Linked DNA regions of Chelatococcus sp. YT9. The protein of the gene in region 3 interacts with the protein of the main gene of each other region in a pairwise test. Links are inferred from orthologs where the notes say so. Each region holds a gene or a part of one and is shown on either strand. Other genes may lie near its edges. The genes, in order: KIO76_RS19030, KIO76_RS03880 and KIO76_RS06545.

Region 1 (4,770 bases), 2.7 Mb from region 3 along the record:
GTTCCTAGGCTAGATGCCGGTGGTGCATTCTCGGCGAAGCGAGGTGCAGACAAAGCACATGGCCTGAATGCAACAGAGGCAGCGGAATCTGCTGTTTTGGGTGGATGCCACGGATGCGCGCGTCGGACTTGGTTGACGTCCAACGCGCACCGCCCGGTCGCGGTCAGCGCGACGGTGTGCGAACCACCGACAGATCGAGATCCCGGATCTTCTTGCGCAGGGTGTTGCGGTTGAGCCCGAGAAGCTCGGCGGCTCGGATCTGGTTTCCACGTGTGGCCGCCAAAGCCATGCCGATCAGTGGCCCCTCGATCTCGCGCAAGATGCGGTGGTAGAGGCCGGGTGGCGGCAGCGTATCCTTGAACCCGCCGAAATAACGGTTGAGGTGTCGTTCAACGGAAGCGGCGAGTTGCTCATCATCACGCGGCTCGCCGCCCTCCGGGGAACTGCTGGTGGAAGGCTCAAGTTCCGCGTCGATGATGGGACCCGTGATGGTGTCCTGCGGGTATAGCGCAGCCAGTCGCCGGACAAGATTCTCGAGCTCGCGGACGTTCCCAGGCCAGCGGTAGCGCTTGAGACGATCCATCGCATCGAGGTCTATCTGCTTGTGGGGCAATCCCTCGCGCGCGACCAACGTGAAGAAATGACGGATGAGATCCGGCACATCTTCCGCCCGCTCACGCAAGGGGGGCAGGCGGAGCGGCACGACGTTGAGACGGAAGAACAGGTCTTCGCGGAAGATGCCCTGCTGGATCGAGATGCGAAGATCCTTGTTGGTGGCTGCGATGATGCGGACATTGGTCTTGATCGGCGTGCGGCCGCCGACGGTGGTATACTCGCCCTGTTGCAGGACGCGCAGAAGACGTGTCTGTGCCTCCATAGGCATATCGCCGATCTCGTCCAGAAACAGCGTACCGCCCTCGGCCTGCTCAAAACGTCCGGCGCTGCGCTGGGTCGCCCCGGTGAAGGCCCCCTTCTCATGGCCGAAGAGTTCGGACTCGATGAGGTCACGCGGGATGGCTGCCATGTTGATGGCAACGAAGGGCCCTGTGCGGCGCTTGCCGTAGTCATGCAGCGCGCGGGCGACGAGCTCCTTGCCGGTGCCGGATTCGCCGGTGATCATTACCGTGAGATCCGTCGGCATCAGTCGCGCGAGCGCCCGGTAAATCTCCTGCATGGCCGCGGAGCGGCCGACGAGCGGTATGTCCTCGCCATCGGCTTCACCGAGGCTCTTTGCCTGTCCCCGCGGCCGCGACAGAGCGCGCGCGACAATAGAGACCAGCTCCTTCAGGTCGAAGGGCTTCGGCAGATACTCATAGGCACCGCGTTCGGATGCCCGGATCGCTGTCATGAAGGTATTCTGCGCGCTCATGACAATGATAGGCAGGTCCGGACGCAGCTTCTTGATCCGCGGCAGCACGTCGAAGGCGTTCTCGTCCGGCATCACCACATCGGTGATCACCAGATCGCCTTCGCCCTGGCTCACCCAGCGCCAGAGCGTCGCTGCATGTCCTGTAGACCTGACGTCATAGCCAGCCCGCGCCAATGCCTGGTTCAGCACAGTGCGGATTGCGGTATCGTCGTCGGCGACAAGAATGCTGCCTCTCGCCATATTACTCATTCCTCCGAGCCACGCCCATCGCGGGCCAGATACATGGGCATCAACACCCGAAACGTCGTCCGGTGCACACCCGCGTCGCACTCCACGACGCCGCCATGGTCACCGATGATCTTCGCAACCAAAGCAAGACCAAGGCCACTGCCGGACGCCTTGGTGGTCACGAACGGGTCGAAGAGGTTGGGTACGAGGTCGGGCGGGACGCCTGGGCCGTTGTCGCGCACGCAGATCTCCAGCGGCAGGCTCACGCGCTCTCCGGAGCCCGGCAGCTGTAGCCGCATACCCGGCCGAAATGCCGTCGACAGAACGATTTCGCCGTCCAGGGCATCGCGGCCGATGGCCTCGGCAGCGTTCTTGATGAGGTTGAGGAACACCTGAACAAGCTGGTCGCGATTGCCGAGCAGAGGTGGCAGGGAGGGATCATAATCCTCGACGAAGCGGATGTGCCGGGCAAAGCCCGACTGCGCGAGACGTTTCACATGGTCGAAGACGCCGTGAATGTTGACAGCCCCCCGCTCCACGGGGCGCTCATCGCCGAAAAGCTCCATTCTCTCGACGATTTTCACGATCCGATCGGTCTCGTCGCAGATCAGCTGAGTCAGAAGGCGGTCCTCGTCAGATGCTGCGCCTTCCAGCAACTGGGCCGCTCCCCGGATGCCCGACAACGGGTTTTTGATCTCATGGGCAAGCATTGCCCCGAGCGCGGTGATGGACCGGGCTGCACCTCGATGGGTCAGCTGTCTGTCCATTTTTTCGGCAATTGTCCGTTCTTGCAGCATCAACGCCACAGATCGCGCCTCATCGCCAAGAGGGACGGCGAAAATATCGACGATCCGCTCATGCCCTGTGCGCGGCGTCCCGATCTCGATACGGTATTCGCTCACGCTCGCGTTGCGACGTCGGGCCTCTTCCGCGAGCGTCAGTACCGGCGAGCCGAACGGCAGGACGTCCACGAGCCGCTGTCGCTTCAGGACAGGGAGGCTGGCTTCAAAGAACGCTTCGGCGGCGCTGTTGGCATGGAGGATTGCATCTCCCTGCCCTACCACCAGGATAGGTACGGGCAGAGCGTTGAGGATGAGGCCAGGATCGAAGCCAGGCTCATTATTTGCGGAAGCACTTGGCATCGTGATTTTGCGCATGCCTATCCGGTTGGGCTGAAGTCGGGTTCAAGTCCGCCTTTTTCCGTGTCCCTCGCGAGACCGGTCGATTGTCACGCCGCTTCGCGGTGCACAGGGCTTGCGAGGCTGCCTTCATAAAGCCCCTGGAGGAGCGCCAGCACACGCTCCGGCTGCTCGCTGGTCACGAGCTCAGCGCGGCAACTGGCAGCCGTGGCGCTGCCATGCCGCTCCGCATCCGCGCAATAGGCTGCGAGATGCTTTCGGGCATGGCGAAGGCCGATCTTCTTTCCATAGAGCGTGAGAAGGGCTGTGTAATGCTCTGTGATTGCTTCCGTCTTGAGAGCGGGGGATGGCAGCGGCGTGACCTTCCCGCCGCGGAGTTCAGCGGCGATCTGGCCAACCAGCCACGGCTGCCCGACCGCGGCGCGGCCGATCATCACCGCGTCCGCGCCGGCTTGGTCTAGGGCTGCGCGGGCGTCCGAAACGTCGGCTATGTCACCATTAACGACGAGAGGCAGCGTGGTGACCTCGCGCACGCGCCGCACCGCGCCCCAGTTGGCTGTGCCCTTGTAGAACTGCTGCCGCGTGCGGCCATGGACGGTGATGAGGACAGCACCCGATATTTCCGCCCGGCGGGCGAGCTCATCGGCGTTCTGGCTCCCATCGTCCCAGCCGAGCCGCATCTTTACGGAAACGGGGATCTTGACCGCTGCGACCACTGCCTCGATCAACGATGTGGCGTGATCGAGATCCCGCATCAGCGCCGATCCCGCCCATCCGCCGATCACGCGCTTGGCCGGGCATCCCATGTTGATGTCGATCATCGCCGCGCCGGAAGCCTCAGCCACCCGCGCCGCCTCACCCATCCAATGCGCATCGCAGCCGGCGAGCTGGACCACATGGGGTGTTATTCCAGCACCTTCCGCCCGCAGGACAGCCTCCTGCGATCCGTCCACGAGTTCCTGGCTGGCGACCATCTCCGAAACGACGAGTGACGCGCCGAAGCGGTGCGCGATCCGTCGGAACGCGACGTCCGTGATGCCGGACATGGGGGCGAGCACAGCACCCAAGGCAAGGGTCGGGCGCCACTGGGAGATGTCAGTGTCTGTGCCCATTTCCGCATCATTCATGGCCATGCTTATAAATTAAACAAAACCCTTTGTCCCGCCCTTATTGCTGGCCTGGGAGAGATCGTGATCGGCCTGGTCTCAGCCGTCATGATCCGTCACAAGAGCATTGTAAGAAATGAGCCCGCGGCCTATAGGCGCCTGTCACCGGAGTGGACAAGGTTCGAATGCCGAAGATTGCAGCGATCATCGTGGCGGCCGGACGCGGGACGCGTCTGGGGGGAGAGATTGCGAAGCAGTACCGCCAAGTTGCCGGTCGTGCGGTGCTTGGCCATACGCTTTCAGCCATCTCCGATCAGTCGGACATCGAGCGTATCGTCGTCGTTATACATCCCGATGACGGTTCCTATTATCGCGACGTCATCGCCGCACTGCCGGCTGCGGTGAGGGACCGGCTGGCGCACCCCGTCGCCGGCGGCGCGACACGGCAGCTCTCGGTCATGGCCGGGCTCGAATCGTTAGCAAGCGGGAAGGACGCGCCGGACTTCGTGCTGGTTCACGACGCTGCCCGGCCGTTCGTTTCGCCGCAACTCGTCAGGCGTGCTGTTGCCGCGGGTATCGCCCATGCCGCGGCGGTGCCGGGCGTGAAGATTGCCGACACCATAAAGCGCGTCGACCACAACGGCAGGATTTGCGAAACGCCGGACCGAGACCTGCTGCGGCGCGTCCAGACCCCGCAGGCTTTCGCCTTCGCGCCGCTGCTCGCCGCCCATCGCCGTGCGGTCGCCGAAGGTTTGACCAGCTTCACCGATGACGGCACGCTCGCCGAATGGGCTGGCCATAGCGTCCATATTTTCGACGGCGAGGCCGGCAATATGAAGATCACCAGTGGCGAGGACATCGTGGAAGCTGAACGCCGCCTGGCACCCTCGACCACCCTGATCAGCCGCGCGGGGATCGGCTATGACGT
Region 2 (5,192 bases), 620 kb from region 3 along the record:
ATCTGACGCTGAAGAATGTGCCGTGGCACGAAATTACCGCTGTGGCCCAGGATTCCGAGACCAAGGACAAGGTCTTCGTGATGCAGGCGATCCGTTTCGACACGACGCGCTATATCCGCCTGATCGCCATGGCGCGCGAGCGTGACCAGAAGAAGATGCTGGCGCGTTTCGAGACGATCCGCGATAGCATCGCGCCGAAGCCCGAAAAGGCCAAGGAATGATCGCCGACACCGGAGCCGGGTAATCGGTGCGGCGTAAATGAAAGGCCATCGCGGGCCAGCCGCGACGGCCTTCTCTGGGAGATGACCAGGATCTGTTCGATCCTCAGTACTGCCGGCGAGAGGGCAGGCAGCACCTCCACTTATTGGACGGTGCCGGACTCAGAGGAATTGCCCGCTGCAGTCTTCGGGCCACCTTTCGATACCCCGACCATGGCTGGCCGCAGCACGCGCTCGCCGATTACGAAGCCCGACTGGATGACCTGCACCACCGTGCCGTGGGGCTTGCTCGCATCCTCGACCTCGAACATTGCCTGATGCACATTGGGATCGAATTTCTGGTCTACAGGGTCGATCTTACGCACGCCGTGGCGTTCGAGGGTCTTGATCAGGTCACGCTCGGTCAGTTCGATACCTTCGAGGAAAGGTTTGACTGGGTTGTCGCTCTGCTCGCGGATTTCCGCGGGAATCATCTCGATCGCGCGACGGATATTGTCGACGGCCGTCAGCATGTCGCGCGCGAAGCTTGTAACACCGTAGGCCCGCGCATCAGCAATTTCACGCTCCGTGCGCCGGCGGAGGTTTTCCATTTCGGCGAGCGTCCGCAGGAGCTTATCCTTCAGCTCGTGCTTTTCCGCTTCGAGCTCGGCGATCGCCGCCGCTTCGGCGGTGATCTCGTCTTGGACATTGCCCGCGAGCGAGTCATCTCTCTCGATGGCGTTGTTCTCGGCGTCAGCCTGCTCGGGGCGGGGCGGCGTCTGGGTCATGGCTCTCGTAGCTGTTGATTGTTTGTCATCCGTGATATCAGGTCAGACAGACCAAAAATCAAGCATTTGTCTGGTCTGCATCGTCCTTCCGGCTTTTGTTCGTCGAACGCCCAAGGCCTCTATCCGGCCTTGCTGTCAGCGGCGTTGGCGTCCTCATCCAGAAAGATGCGCTCAATGGCGCGCCGGATGGCAGCCTGCCGATTGGTGTTGTCGACCTTCGCGCCGGTGAGGTCGGTGACATAAAAGACGTCCACCACCTTCTCGCCGTAGGTGGCGATATGGGCGGATGCGATGTTCAGGTTGAGCTGGCTGAGCACCGTCGTGAGGTCATAGAGCAGCCCCGGGCGGTCGAGCCCGGAGATTTCGAGCACCGTGTGCCGGTCCGAGAGGCTGTTGTCCACAATGACCTCGGTCGGAACGTGGAACGTGCGGCTGCGATCCTTCTTCGGGCGGCGCGATGCGACCAGATCCGCAATGCGGACTTCCCCTGTCAAGGCGCGTTTGATGGCCTGCGCGATCCGCTCGCCGCGCCGGAGTTCATCATCGTCGCGATCGAAGGCGCGCGAGATGACCAGGGTGTCGAGCGCGAGTCCGTCTGTCGTGGTGAAGATCTGGGCGTCGACGATATTGCCACCGGCCGCCGCGCAGGCGCCGGTGAGGATGGCGAGGAGGCGCGGATGATCGGGCGCCGCGGCAACAAGCTCGGTGACGCCACGGAAACCGTCGGTTTCCACGGCGGTCACCGTCGTCTCGCCGGTTTCCTCCGCGCGTCGGATAAGCTTCGCATGCTGGATCTTGCGGGCAAGATCCACCTTCAGCCAGTAAGGCGCATAATGCCTTGCGGCATAGGCCGCGAATTCCGCGCCGGACCAGTCCGGAAGCGCCTCGCGCAGTTCCGCTTGGGCGGCGCTGACACGCTCGTTGCGACTTGCCGAGATGTGACCCCCGGTCAGGGCGATCTGCGTCTCATAGTAGAGACTCCGCAGCAACTCGCCCTTCCAGCCGTTCCAGACGCCTGGACCAACGGCCTTGATGTCACAAACCGTCAGGATCAGGAGCAACTTGAGCCGTTCCATCGTTTGAACGGTGCCCGCGAAGCTGCGGATCGTCGACGGATCGTTGATGTCACGGCTTTGGGCGACCATCGACATGAGGAGGTGATTGTCGACGAGCCAGGCTGCCGTCTCTGTCTCTGCCGGGGTCAAGCCGAATCGCGGTCCCAGCTTGCGGGTGACGCGGGCGCCACCGGTAGAGTGATCGCTCTGGCGGCCCTTGGCCACGTCGTGCAGGAAGACCGCGACGTAAAGCGCCTTCCGGTTCTGAATGGTGCCGATGACCTCGCCGGACAGCGGATGCTCCGCGTCGACCCGCCCGGCATCGATATCGGCGAGCACGCCGACGGACCGCAAGAGATGCTCGTCGACCGTGTAGTGATGGTACATGTTGAACTGCATCAGAGCGACGATGCGTCCGAATTCCGGAATAAAGCGCCCGAGCACGCCGGATTCGTTCATACGCCGCAGAACAACTTCGGGCGCGTTGTGTGACGTTAGCACGTCCAGGAACAGGCGATTGGCTTCCGGGTCATTGCGCACCGAACGATCGATCAACGTCAGTGAGCGCGTCGCCAGGCGGCTGGCATCCGGATGGATGGCATAGCTATGTCGGTCGGCGAGCCAATAAAGCCTGATGAGGTTGATCGGGTCGCGCTTGAACACCTCGTTGTTGGCGATGGTGATCCGATTATTGTCGAGGATGAAGTCCCGCGATTCCAGCGTGCGGTAGTTACGGCGGCTGCGCAGCCGGCTGACGAAGCGGTCGAGTACCGGGCGGGGTTTTGCGTGGCGAGCCTCCAGGGCTGCGCAGACGATTGCCGTGAGATCGCCGACATCTTTGGCCGTGAGGAAATAGCGCTTCATGAAGCGTTCGACGGCCGAGAGGCCGCCATGGGCGATATAGCCGTTGCGAAGCGCAATAGGCGGTTGCAGGTCGAACGACAGGCGCTCTTCCGCGCGCCCAGTCACGAAATGCATGTGGCAACGCACCCGCCAGAGAAAGGATTCGCAGCGCTGGAACAGCGCGAACTCATCCTGGGTGAACAATCCGGCGGTGACGAGTTCCTTCGCGTCGCGCACGCGGTAGGCGTATTTGGCGATCCAGAACAATGTGTTGAGGTCGCGAAGGCCGCCCTTGCCGTCTTTGACGTTGGGCTCCACCACGTAACGCGAGGTGCCGGCGCGGTGCAGCCGAGCGTCGCGCTCGGCGAGTTTGGCCTCGACAAAGGCCGGCGCTGTGCCGCTGACGATTTCCTTGTCAAAGCGGGTAACCAGCTCGTCGAACAGCCCCTTGTCTCCGACGAGGTAGCGTGCCTCTAGGATGGCTGTGCGGATGGTAAGGTCGTTGGTCGCTTCCTGAATGGATTCGTCAACGGTACGTGTGGCGTGTCCGACTTTCAGCTTGAGGTCCCACAGCACGTAGAGCACGGCTTCGACCACCCGCTCTCCCCAGGCTGCCTGCGCAGTCGAAGTCTGGGCACCGCGCGATCGCGCCGCGCCCTTCGGTTTGGCAGGAGCGCTCATCATGAAGAGGATGTCGACGTCAGACCCGGGCGCCAGCGTCCCGCGGCCGTATCCCCCCACCGCGACGATCGCGAGGGTCGACAAAGGTATCGAGGCGGGTCTAGAGGTGTTTGCCGCCTGCGGTTGCGGATGCAGAACCTGCGTCACGACCCCGAAGGCGATGGCGATGATCCTGTCCATGGTCGCGGACAGGCGGTGCGCGCAAGCCAAGCCATCCCGCTCGGCAAGGAGACGCTCTTCGGCATGGACAAGCCCACGTTCGTGAATGTCCTTAAGGTAAGTGACGAGGCCATTGCGCAAGGCGATGGTATCATCGCCAAAACTGGCCTGGAGAGCGGCAATCGCCGCCTGGACGGGATCAGCCGGCGCACGCGCCATGACTAAGGCTCCGCTGTCGCACGGACGCGACGCAGGGTGAGATTGATGCGGCCGCCGGCGAACGGCGGTTCCTGGAGCAGTGTCGAAGACCCGACCAGGATCCGATCGATGCCATGGAAGGCGAGCCTCGCGGGACCGCCGAAGACGAGCGCGTCGCCGGATGCAAGTTTCAGGGAGGTTGTCGGATCGCGCCGGTTGGTCCCGCCGATGCGAAACACGGCGGTATCCCCGAGGGAGAGCGAGACGACCGGCGTCACAAGATCGTCCTCATCCCGATCCTGGTGCAGCCCCATCCGTGCGCCCGTGCCATAGAAGTTGATGAGGCAGGCCTCGGGTCGTGGTGAGGCCGGGGCAAGGTCCCGCCACGCTTCAAGCAGCTGCTCCGGCATGGCAGGCCAAGGCCGGGCTGTCTCCGGATGGGCGGGTTGATAGCGATATCCGCGTGCGTCGGAGACCCAGCCAAGCGCGCCGCAATTGCTCATGCGTACGGAAAAGGGTTTGCCCGTGCGCGGCATACGGGGGGTGAAGAAGGGGGCTTCCTGCAGAATCACGCGTAGTGCGGCGACAAGATCGCCCTGTTCCTGCGCGTTGAGATAGCCAGGGTGGTAGGTCACCCCCTCCCGGATGGCAAGAGCGCCTGTCCCCCCCACGCCTGTCACCCCTCCAGCACCCTTTTGCTCTCGACGGTCGAGTCGGCCTTGAGACGATAGACCAGGGGCACGCCCGTCGCGAGTTCCATACTCGGGATGGTCTCGGGGGTCAGCCGATCGAGGACCATGACGAGCGCGCGGAGGCTGTTGCCGTGGGCCGCCACCAGCACACGCTCGCCGCGCAGCACGCGCGGCAGGATCTCGGTGATGTAATAAGGCAGAACGCGGGCGGCCGTGTCCTTAAGGCTTTCGCCGCCGGGCGGTGCGATATCATAGGATCGACGCCAGATATGAACTTGCTTCTCACCCCAACGGGCGCGGGCGTCATCCTTGTTGAGACCGGAGAGGTCACCATAGTCGCGTTCGTTCAGCGCCTGGTCGCGGATCGTCGGCAGGTCGGGCTGGCCAATTTCCTTCAGGATCAGGCTGTTGGTGTGTTGCGCGCGTGTCAGCACCGAAGTGAAGGCGACATCGAATTTCAGCCCGAGGGCCTTCAGGCGCTGGCCAGCGCCCGCCGCCTCGCGCACGCCCTGCTCCGTCAGGTCGGGGTCTTTCCAGCCGGTGAACAGGTTCTTGAGGTTCCAGTCGCTCTGGCCATGC
Region 3 (4,581 bases):
ACGATGCCGGATTGCTCGTAGTCATGACCGCTCCAGGCGATGCCCGCATAGGACCGCAAGGCCGAACGGGCTCCGTCGGCTGCGACAAGCAAAGCCGTTCGCTTCTTGTCTCCGTTGGCTAGGGTGAGATCGAGACCACCGCCCCGCCGCGAGAACGCCCTCACGGAGGTCGCTGCCGCGACAACGCCTGCCTTCTCCGCCGCCTTACGCAGCGCCTCGGTCATAACGGCATTCTCGATGATATGGGCGAAGGGCTCTTCCGGCGCGATCTCACCATCGAAAGTGATGAAGGATTGCCGTATCGGGTCGGTAAGGCGGCTATCGGTTACGACCATCCTGGCAACGGGCTGGGCCGCTGGAGCGATCGCATCCCAGACGCCAAGCTCAGCCAGCATGCGCCGTCCACCTGCCGCGACCGCGGAGGCACGCCCGACATCCTTGCCAGCGGGCAGGGGATCGCAAACCAGGACCGATAGGCCGGCACCCTGTCGTAAGGCCACGGCAAGGCATAGGCCGACAACGCCTCCACCAGCGATGGTGACATCAATCATCGGCAGCGGGGCCGCCTGCGAGTCGTTTGCCATACCGTTCCACCACCAGCGTCTCTATCGTGCACCGCGGCCATGACCATTGCCCCAGATCAAAGGCAGCATGGCAGACGCGAATCCCCGGCAGCCTCTACCACTATTATGCGCGAACCGGACCATGTCATCGGGCCGCGTCCCAGCGAGGACATTCGCCCACCGGCGCTTGACGCCCCAACCCGTCAGGGCGCACATGGGATGAAAGAGGCTTGTGAGGTGGATGGACATCGTCCTTCCGCAGTCACGCATCGCACACGGCAGAAATGGGTGACCGATGGCCAATCCCGTAGATGAAGTCCTCGATATTCTCGATCTTGAGCCGCTCGAGCGCAACCTGTTCCGCGGGCGTAGCCCCAAGGTCGGTTGGCAACGCGTCTTCGGTGGACAGGTCATCGGCCAAGCCCTCGTCGCGGTGACGCGAACGGTAGATCCCGGGCGAGACATTCATTCGCTGCATGGCTATTTCATGCGGCCGGGCGATCCGCAGGTTCCGATCATCTATGAGGTCGACCGCATCCGCGATGGGCGCTCCTTTGCGACCCGACGCGTGGTTGCCATCCAGCATGGCGAAGCGATCTTCTCCATGTCCGCTTCCTTTCACACGCCTGAGACCGGCCTCACCTACCACTTCCCTATGCCAGATGTGCCGATGCCGGAGGATCTGCCCACGGAGGACGATCTGCGCGCCAATTTCCTTCCGGCGATGCCGCATCCGATGCGGACCTACTACGAGCGCGAGCGGCCGATTGAGCTCAGGCCCGTCGAATACCAGCGCTATCAGCAATCGGGCACGCCGATGGCACCCCAGTTCAACGTCTGGATCCGCACCACGCAGCGCCTCCCCGATGATCCCGCGATCCATCGCTGCGTACTGGCCTATGCCTCGGATATGACGCTGCTCGATACCAGCCTCATCCCCCACGGTAGGACGGTGTTCGAGCGGGATATCCAGGGCGCGAGCCTCGATCACGCCCTTTGGTTCCATGGGCCGTTCCGTGCCGACGAATGGCTGCTCTATGCTCAGGATACGCCCTTCTCAGGGGGCGCGCGCGGCTTTTCACGCGGCCTGATCTATACCCGTGACGGGACCCTGATTGCCTCGGTGGCTCAGGAAGGCCTGATTCGCCCACGTCCTGATCTGGCCGTCTGACTGCCTATTTTCTAAGCGGAATGATGATCGATCGCGCAGGCTCGGCTGCGGCGTGAGGGGAAATGGCGGCCACCGGCCGGTGTTTGCCCTGAAAAAGTGCGCTTTGCGCCAACTTGGGCCTATCTGGCACGAAGCTTGATTTCCCTTGGGACGGATTAGCTGGTCAGGGGCGCCTCACAAGGCGTCCAGCACCATCCGCGAGGGAGCCGAGATATGAAATTCGTGGTGGCTATCATCAAGCCCTTCAAGCTCGAGGAGGTCCGCGACGCCCTGACTGCCATCGGCGTGAACGGGCTTACCGTGACCGAGGTCAAGGGATACGGGCGACAGAAGGGGCATACCGAAATCTATCGCGGCGCCGAATACGCGGTGAGCTTTCTTCCCAAGCTGAAGATCGAGGTCGCGGTCGCGGCCGACATCGCCGACAAGGTGGTCGACGCGATCGTCGGTGCCGCGCGCACCGGCCAGATCGGCGACGGCAAGATCTTCGTTTCGTCGATCGAGAAAGCTGTTCGCATCCGCACGGGTGAAACCGACACCGACGCTCTTTGATCCCCCGCCTGCTGCTACATTCGAGGAGTTTGTTTCATGACGTTCAAGCGCGAGCATAAGGCGGGTCTTGCGGCACTCGCCCTTGCACTTGCCGCCGGCACCATTGCAGGTGCCGAGCCGGCATTTGCCCAGGCTGCCGCAGAAGCGGCTCCGGCAGCCGCACCGGTTCCGAATAAAGGTGATACGGCCTGGATGCTGGTTTCCGCGATCCTCGTGCTGGCCATGACCATTCCGGGGCTTGCCTTGTTTTACGGCGGTCTCGTGCGCACGAAGAACATGCTGTCCGTGCTGACGCAGGTGTTTTCCATCGTCTGCGTGGTCTCACTGATATGGGTGATCTACGGCTACAGCCTGGCCTTCACCGGCACGAACGCCTTCATCGGCAATTTCTCCAAGGCCTTCCTTGCCGGCATCACGGGTGATTCGACGGCAGATACCTTCACCAAGGGTGTCGTCATCCCTGAATTCGTATTCATCTGCTTCCAGATGACCTTCGCCTGCATCACGCCGGCACTGATCGTCGGGTCCTTCGCCGAGCGCATCAAATTTTCCGCGCTCCTCCTGTTCACCGTCCTGTGGGTCACCTTCGTCTACTTCCCCATGGCCCATATGGTGTGGTTCAGCGAGGGCTTCCTGTTCAAGATGGGCGCACTCGATTTTGCCGGCGGCACGGTGGTCCACATCAACGCTGGTATGGCCGGCCTCGTCGGCGCCTTGATGATTGGCAAGCGTACCGGCTACGGCAAGGAGCCAATGCCGCCGCACTCGATGACAATGACGATGATCGGCGCCTCGCTGCTGTGGGTGGGCTGGTTCGGCTTCAACGCCGGGTCGAATCTCGAAGCCAACGGCGGGGCGGCGCTCGCCATGCTCAACACGTTCGTCGCCACGGCGGCGGCAGGCATGGCCTGGCAGTTCACGGAATGGGGCACGAAGGGCCATCCCTCCCTGCTCGGCACGGTTTCAGGCGCGGTCGCCGGTCTTGTTGCGGTCACCCCGGCTGCCGGGCTCATCGGACCGATGGGCTCGATCATCCTCGGGATTATCGCCGGCGTCATCTGCTTCTATGCGTCGACCACGGTGAAGAACGCGCTCGGCTATGACGACTCGCTCGATGTCTTCGGCATCCACTGCATTGGCGGCATCGTCGGCTCGCTGCTCACCGGCATTCTGGTCGCGCCGGCCCTCGGCGGCGTCGGGGTTGCGGACTATTCGATGGGCGGACAGCTCTGGACCCAGTTTGTGGCGGTGGTCGTCGCGCTCATCTGGAGCGGTATCGGGTCGGCCATCCTCTACAAGGTGGTTGATCTCATAGTCGGCCTGCGAATCTCCGTGGAGGGCGAGCGCGAAGGGCTTGACCTCGCCGACCACGGAGAACGTGCCTACAACTACTGAGACGGCTTCTTCCATCCTCTCCTGGAAACTCAACCCCGGCCGCAAGGCCGGGGTTTTTTCGTATGCGGGTTTTCTCGTGGGATGTGTCGCTGAGCGGACTATGAAGCCATACCTGCGCAGGGCCATACCAATAAGAGACGCGATGCGACTTTGCTGGGAAGGTTAATCACGCCTTAACCGCCGGGTCTTACGCTGCGGCCGTTAGCGTGACTTTTCCGGGTCCCTCTGCGAATGCGAACACTACGCCGGCCTTCGTCTCCCACCGACGGTCTCTCCGACGCCCTGCGCCGCTTTTTCGCGCGCCGTGCCGTGGAGATGGTCGGTCTCGCCTTGTTGGGCGTTGCGGGCGCGACCGCACTCGCGCTCGCGACATGGTCGGTCGACGACCCGAGCCTGACGCACGCCACAAGTCAGCCGGCTGCCAATCTGCTGAAGCTGCCTGGGGCGATCACCGCCGATCTCGCCATGCAGGTTTTTGGGCTGGGCGCCATTGCCTTCCTTCTACCGGTCGCGGCCTGGGGGCTCGGTTTGATGACCCGCAGGGCCTTGCCGCGCTTGCCCCTGAAGATCGGCCTGTGGCTGCTCGGCGGTGCCGCCGCAGCCGCGGTTGCCAGCGCCTTGCCGTCAACCGCGCGCTGGCCTTTGCCAACGGGCCTCGGCGGCGTGGTCGGCGACGCGCTCGTCTTCGCGGCGCGGGGTATCATTCCTTTCGGCGGCGGCCCGGAGCGTGCCCTTGTCGCCTTGATTTACGCGGGTGTCGCCATCCTGGCGCTGACGGCGGCTTGCGGCATCGGTCTCGTCGATGATCGCCTCGAGAATGCCGATGATGACAATCACGACACGGTGGCCGACAGCGACGACGATTCCGACGGCAGCAGCGAGCCGGGTTGGGGCATCATT

The links.
Region 1: the proteins of KIO76_RS06545 (region 3) and KIO76_RS19030 interact in binary tests that used the Escherichia coli proteins (3 or more experiments, as listed by UniProt). The link is inferred for Chelatococcus sp. YT9 from one-to-one orthologs.
Region 2: the proteins of KIO76_RS06545 (region 3) and KIO76_RS03880 interact in binary tests that used the Escherichia coli proteins (3 or more experiments, as listed by UniProt). The link is inferred for Chelatococcus sp. YT9 from one-to-one orthologs.

Annotation. Positions count from the first base shown.
Region 1 is NZ_JAHBRW010000001.1:4,117,090-4,121,859, reverse strand. The notes cover bases 678-3,600. They hold KIO76_RS19030 (two-component system sensor histidine kinase NtrB), read right to left. Parts: upstream 2,740-3,600; coding sequence 1,615-2,739; downstream 678-1,614. Other genes in these bases: dusB (tRNA dihydrouridine synthase DusB), read right to left, coding at 2,826-3,600; ntrC (nitrogen regulation protein NR(I)), read right to left, coding at 678-1,609. Also shown: more of ntrC, read right to left, coding at 164-677; more of dusB, read right to left, coding at 3,601-3,848; KIO76_RS19020 (bifunctional 2-C-methyl-D-erythritol 4-phosphate cytidylyltransferase/2-C-methyl-D-erythritol 2,4-cyclodiphosphate synthase), read left to right, coding at 4,028-4,770.
Region 2 is NZ_JAHBRW010000001.1:834,721-839,912, reverse strand. What follows is about bases 905-4,249. They hold KIO76_RS03880 ([protein-PII] uridylyltransferase), read right to left. Parts: upstream 3,943-4,249; coding sequence 1,105-3,942; downstream 905-1,104. Other genes in these bases: KIO76_RS03875 (alpha-ketoglutarate-dependent dioxygenase AlkB family protein), read right to left, coding at 3,945-4,249; grpE (nucleotide exchange factor GrpE), read right to left, coding at 905-1,021. In the rest of the region: KIO76_RS03890 (hypothetical protein), read left to right, coding at 1-221; more of grpE, read right to left, coding at 362-904; more of KIO76_RS03875, read right to left, coding at 4,250-4,592; KIO76_RS03870 (2,3-bisphosphoglycerate-dependent phosphoglycerate mutase), read right to left, coding at 4,598-5,192.
Region 3 is NZ_JAHBRW010000001.1:1,450,542-1,455,122, reverse strand. The notes cover bases 883-3,616. They hold KIO76_RS06545 (P-II family nitrogen regulator), read left to right. Parts: upstream 883-1,947; coding sequence 1,948-2,286; downstream 2,287-3,616. Other genes in these bases: KIO76_RS06540 (ammonium transporter), read left to right, coding at 2,323-3,616; tesB (acyl-CoA thioesterase II), read left to right, coding at 883-1,734. Outside these bases: KIO76_RS06555 (ubiquinone biosynthesis hydroxylase), read right to left, coding at 1-584; more of tesB, read left to right, coding at 859-882; more of KIO76_RS06540, read left to right, coding at 3,617-3,681; KIO76_RS06535 (FtsK/SpoIIIE family DNA translocase), read left to right, coding at 3,913-4,581. UniProt on the Escherichia coli protein: Involved in the regulation of nitrogen metabolism. Regulates the activity of its targets by protein-protein interaction in response to the nitrogen status of the cell.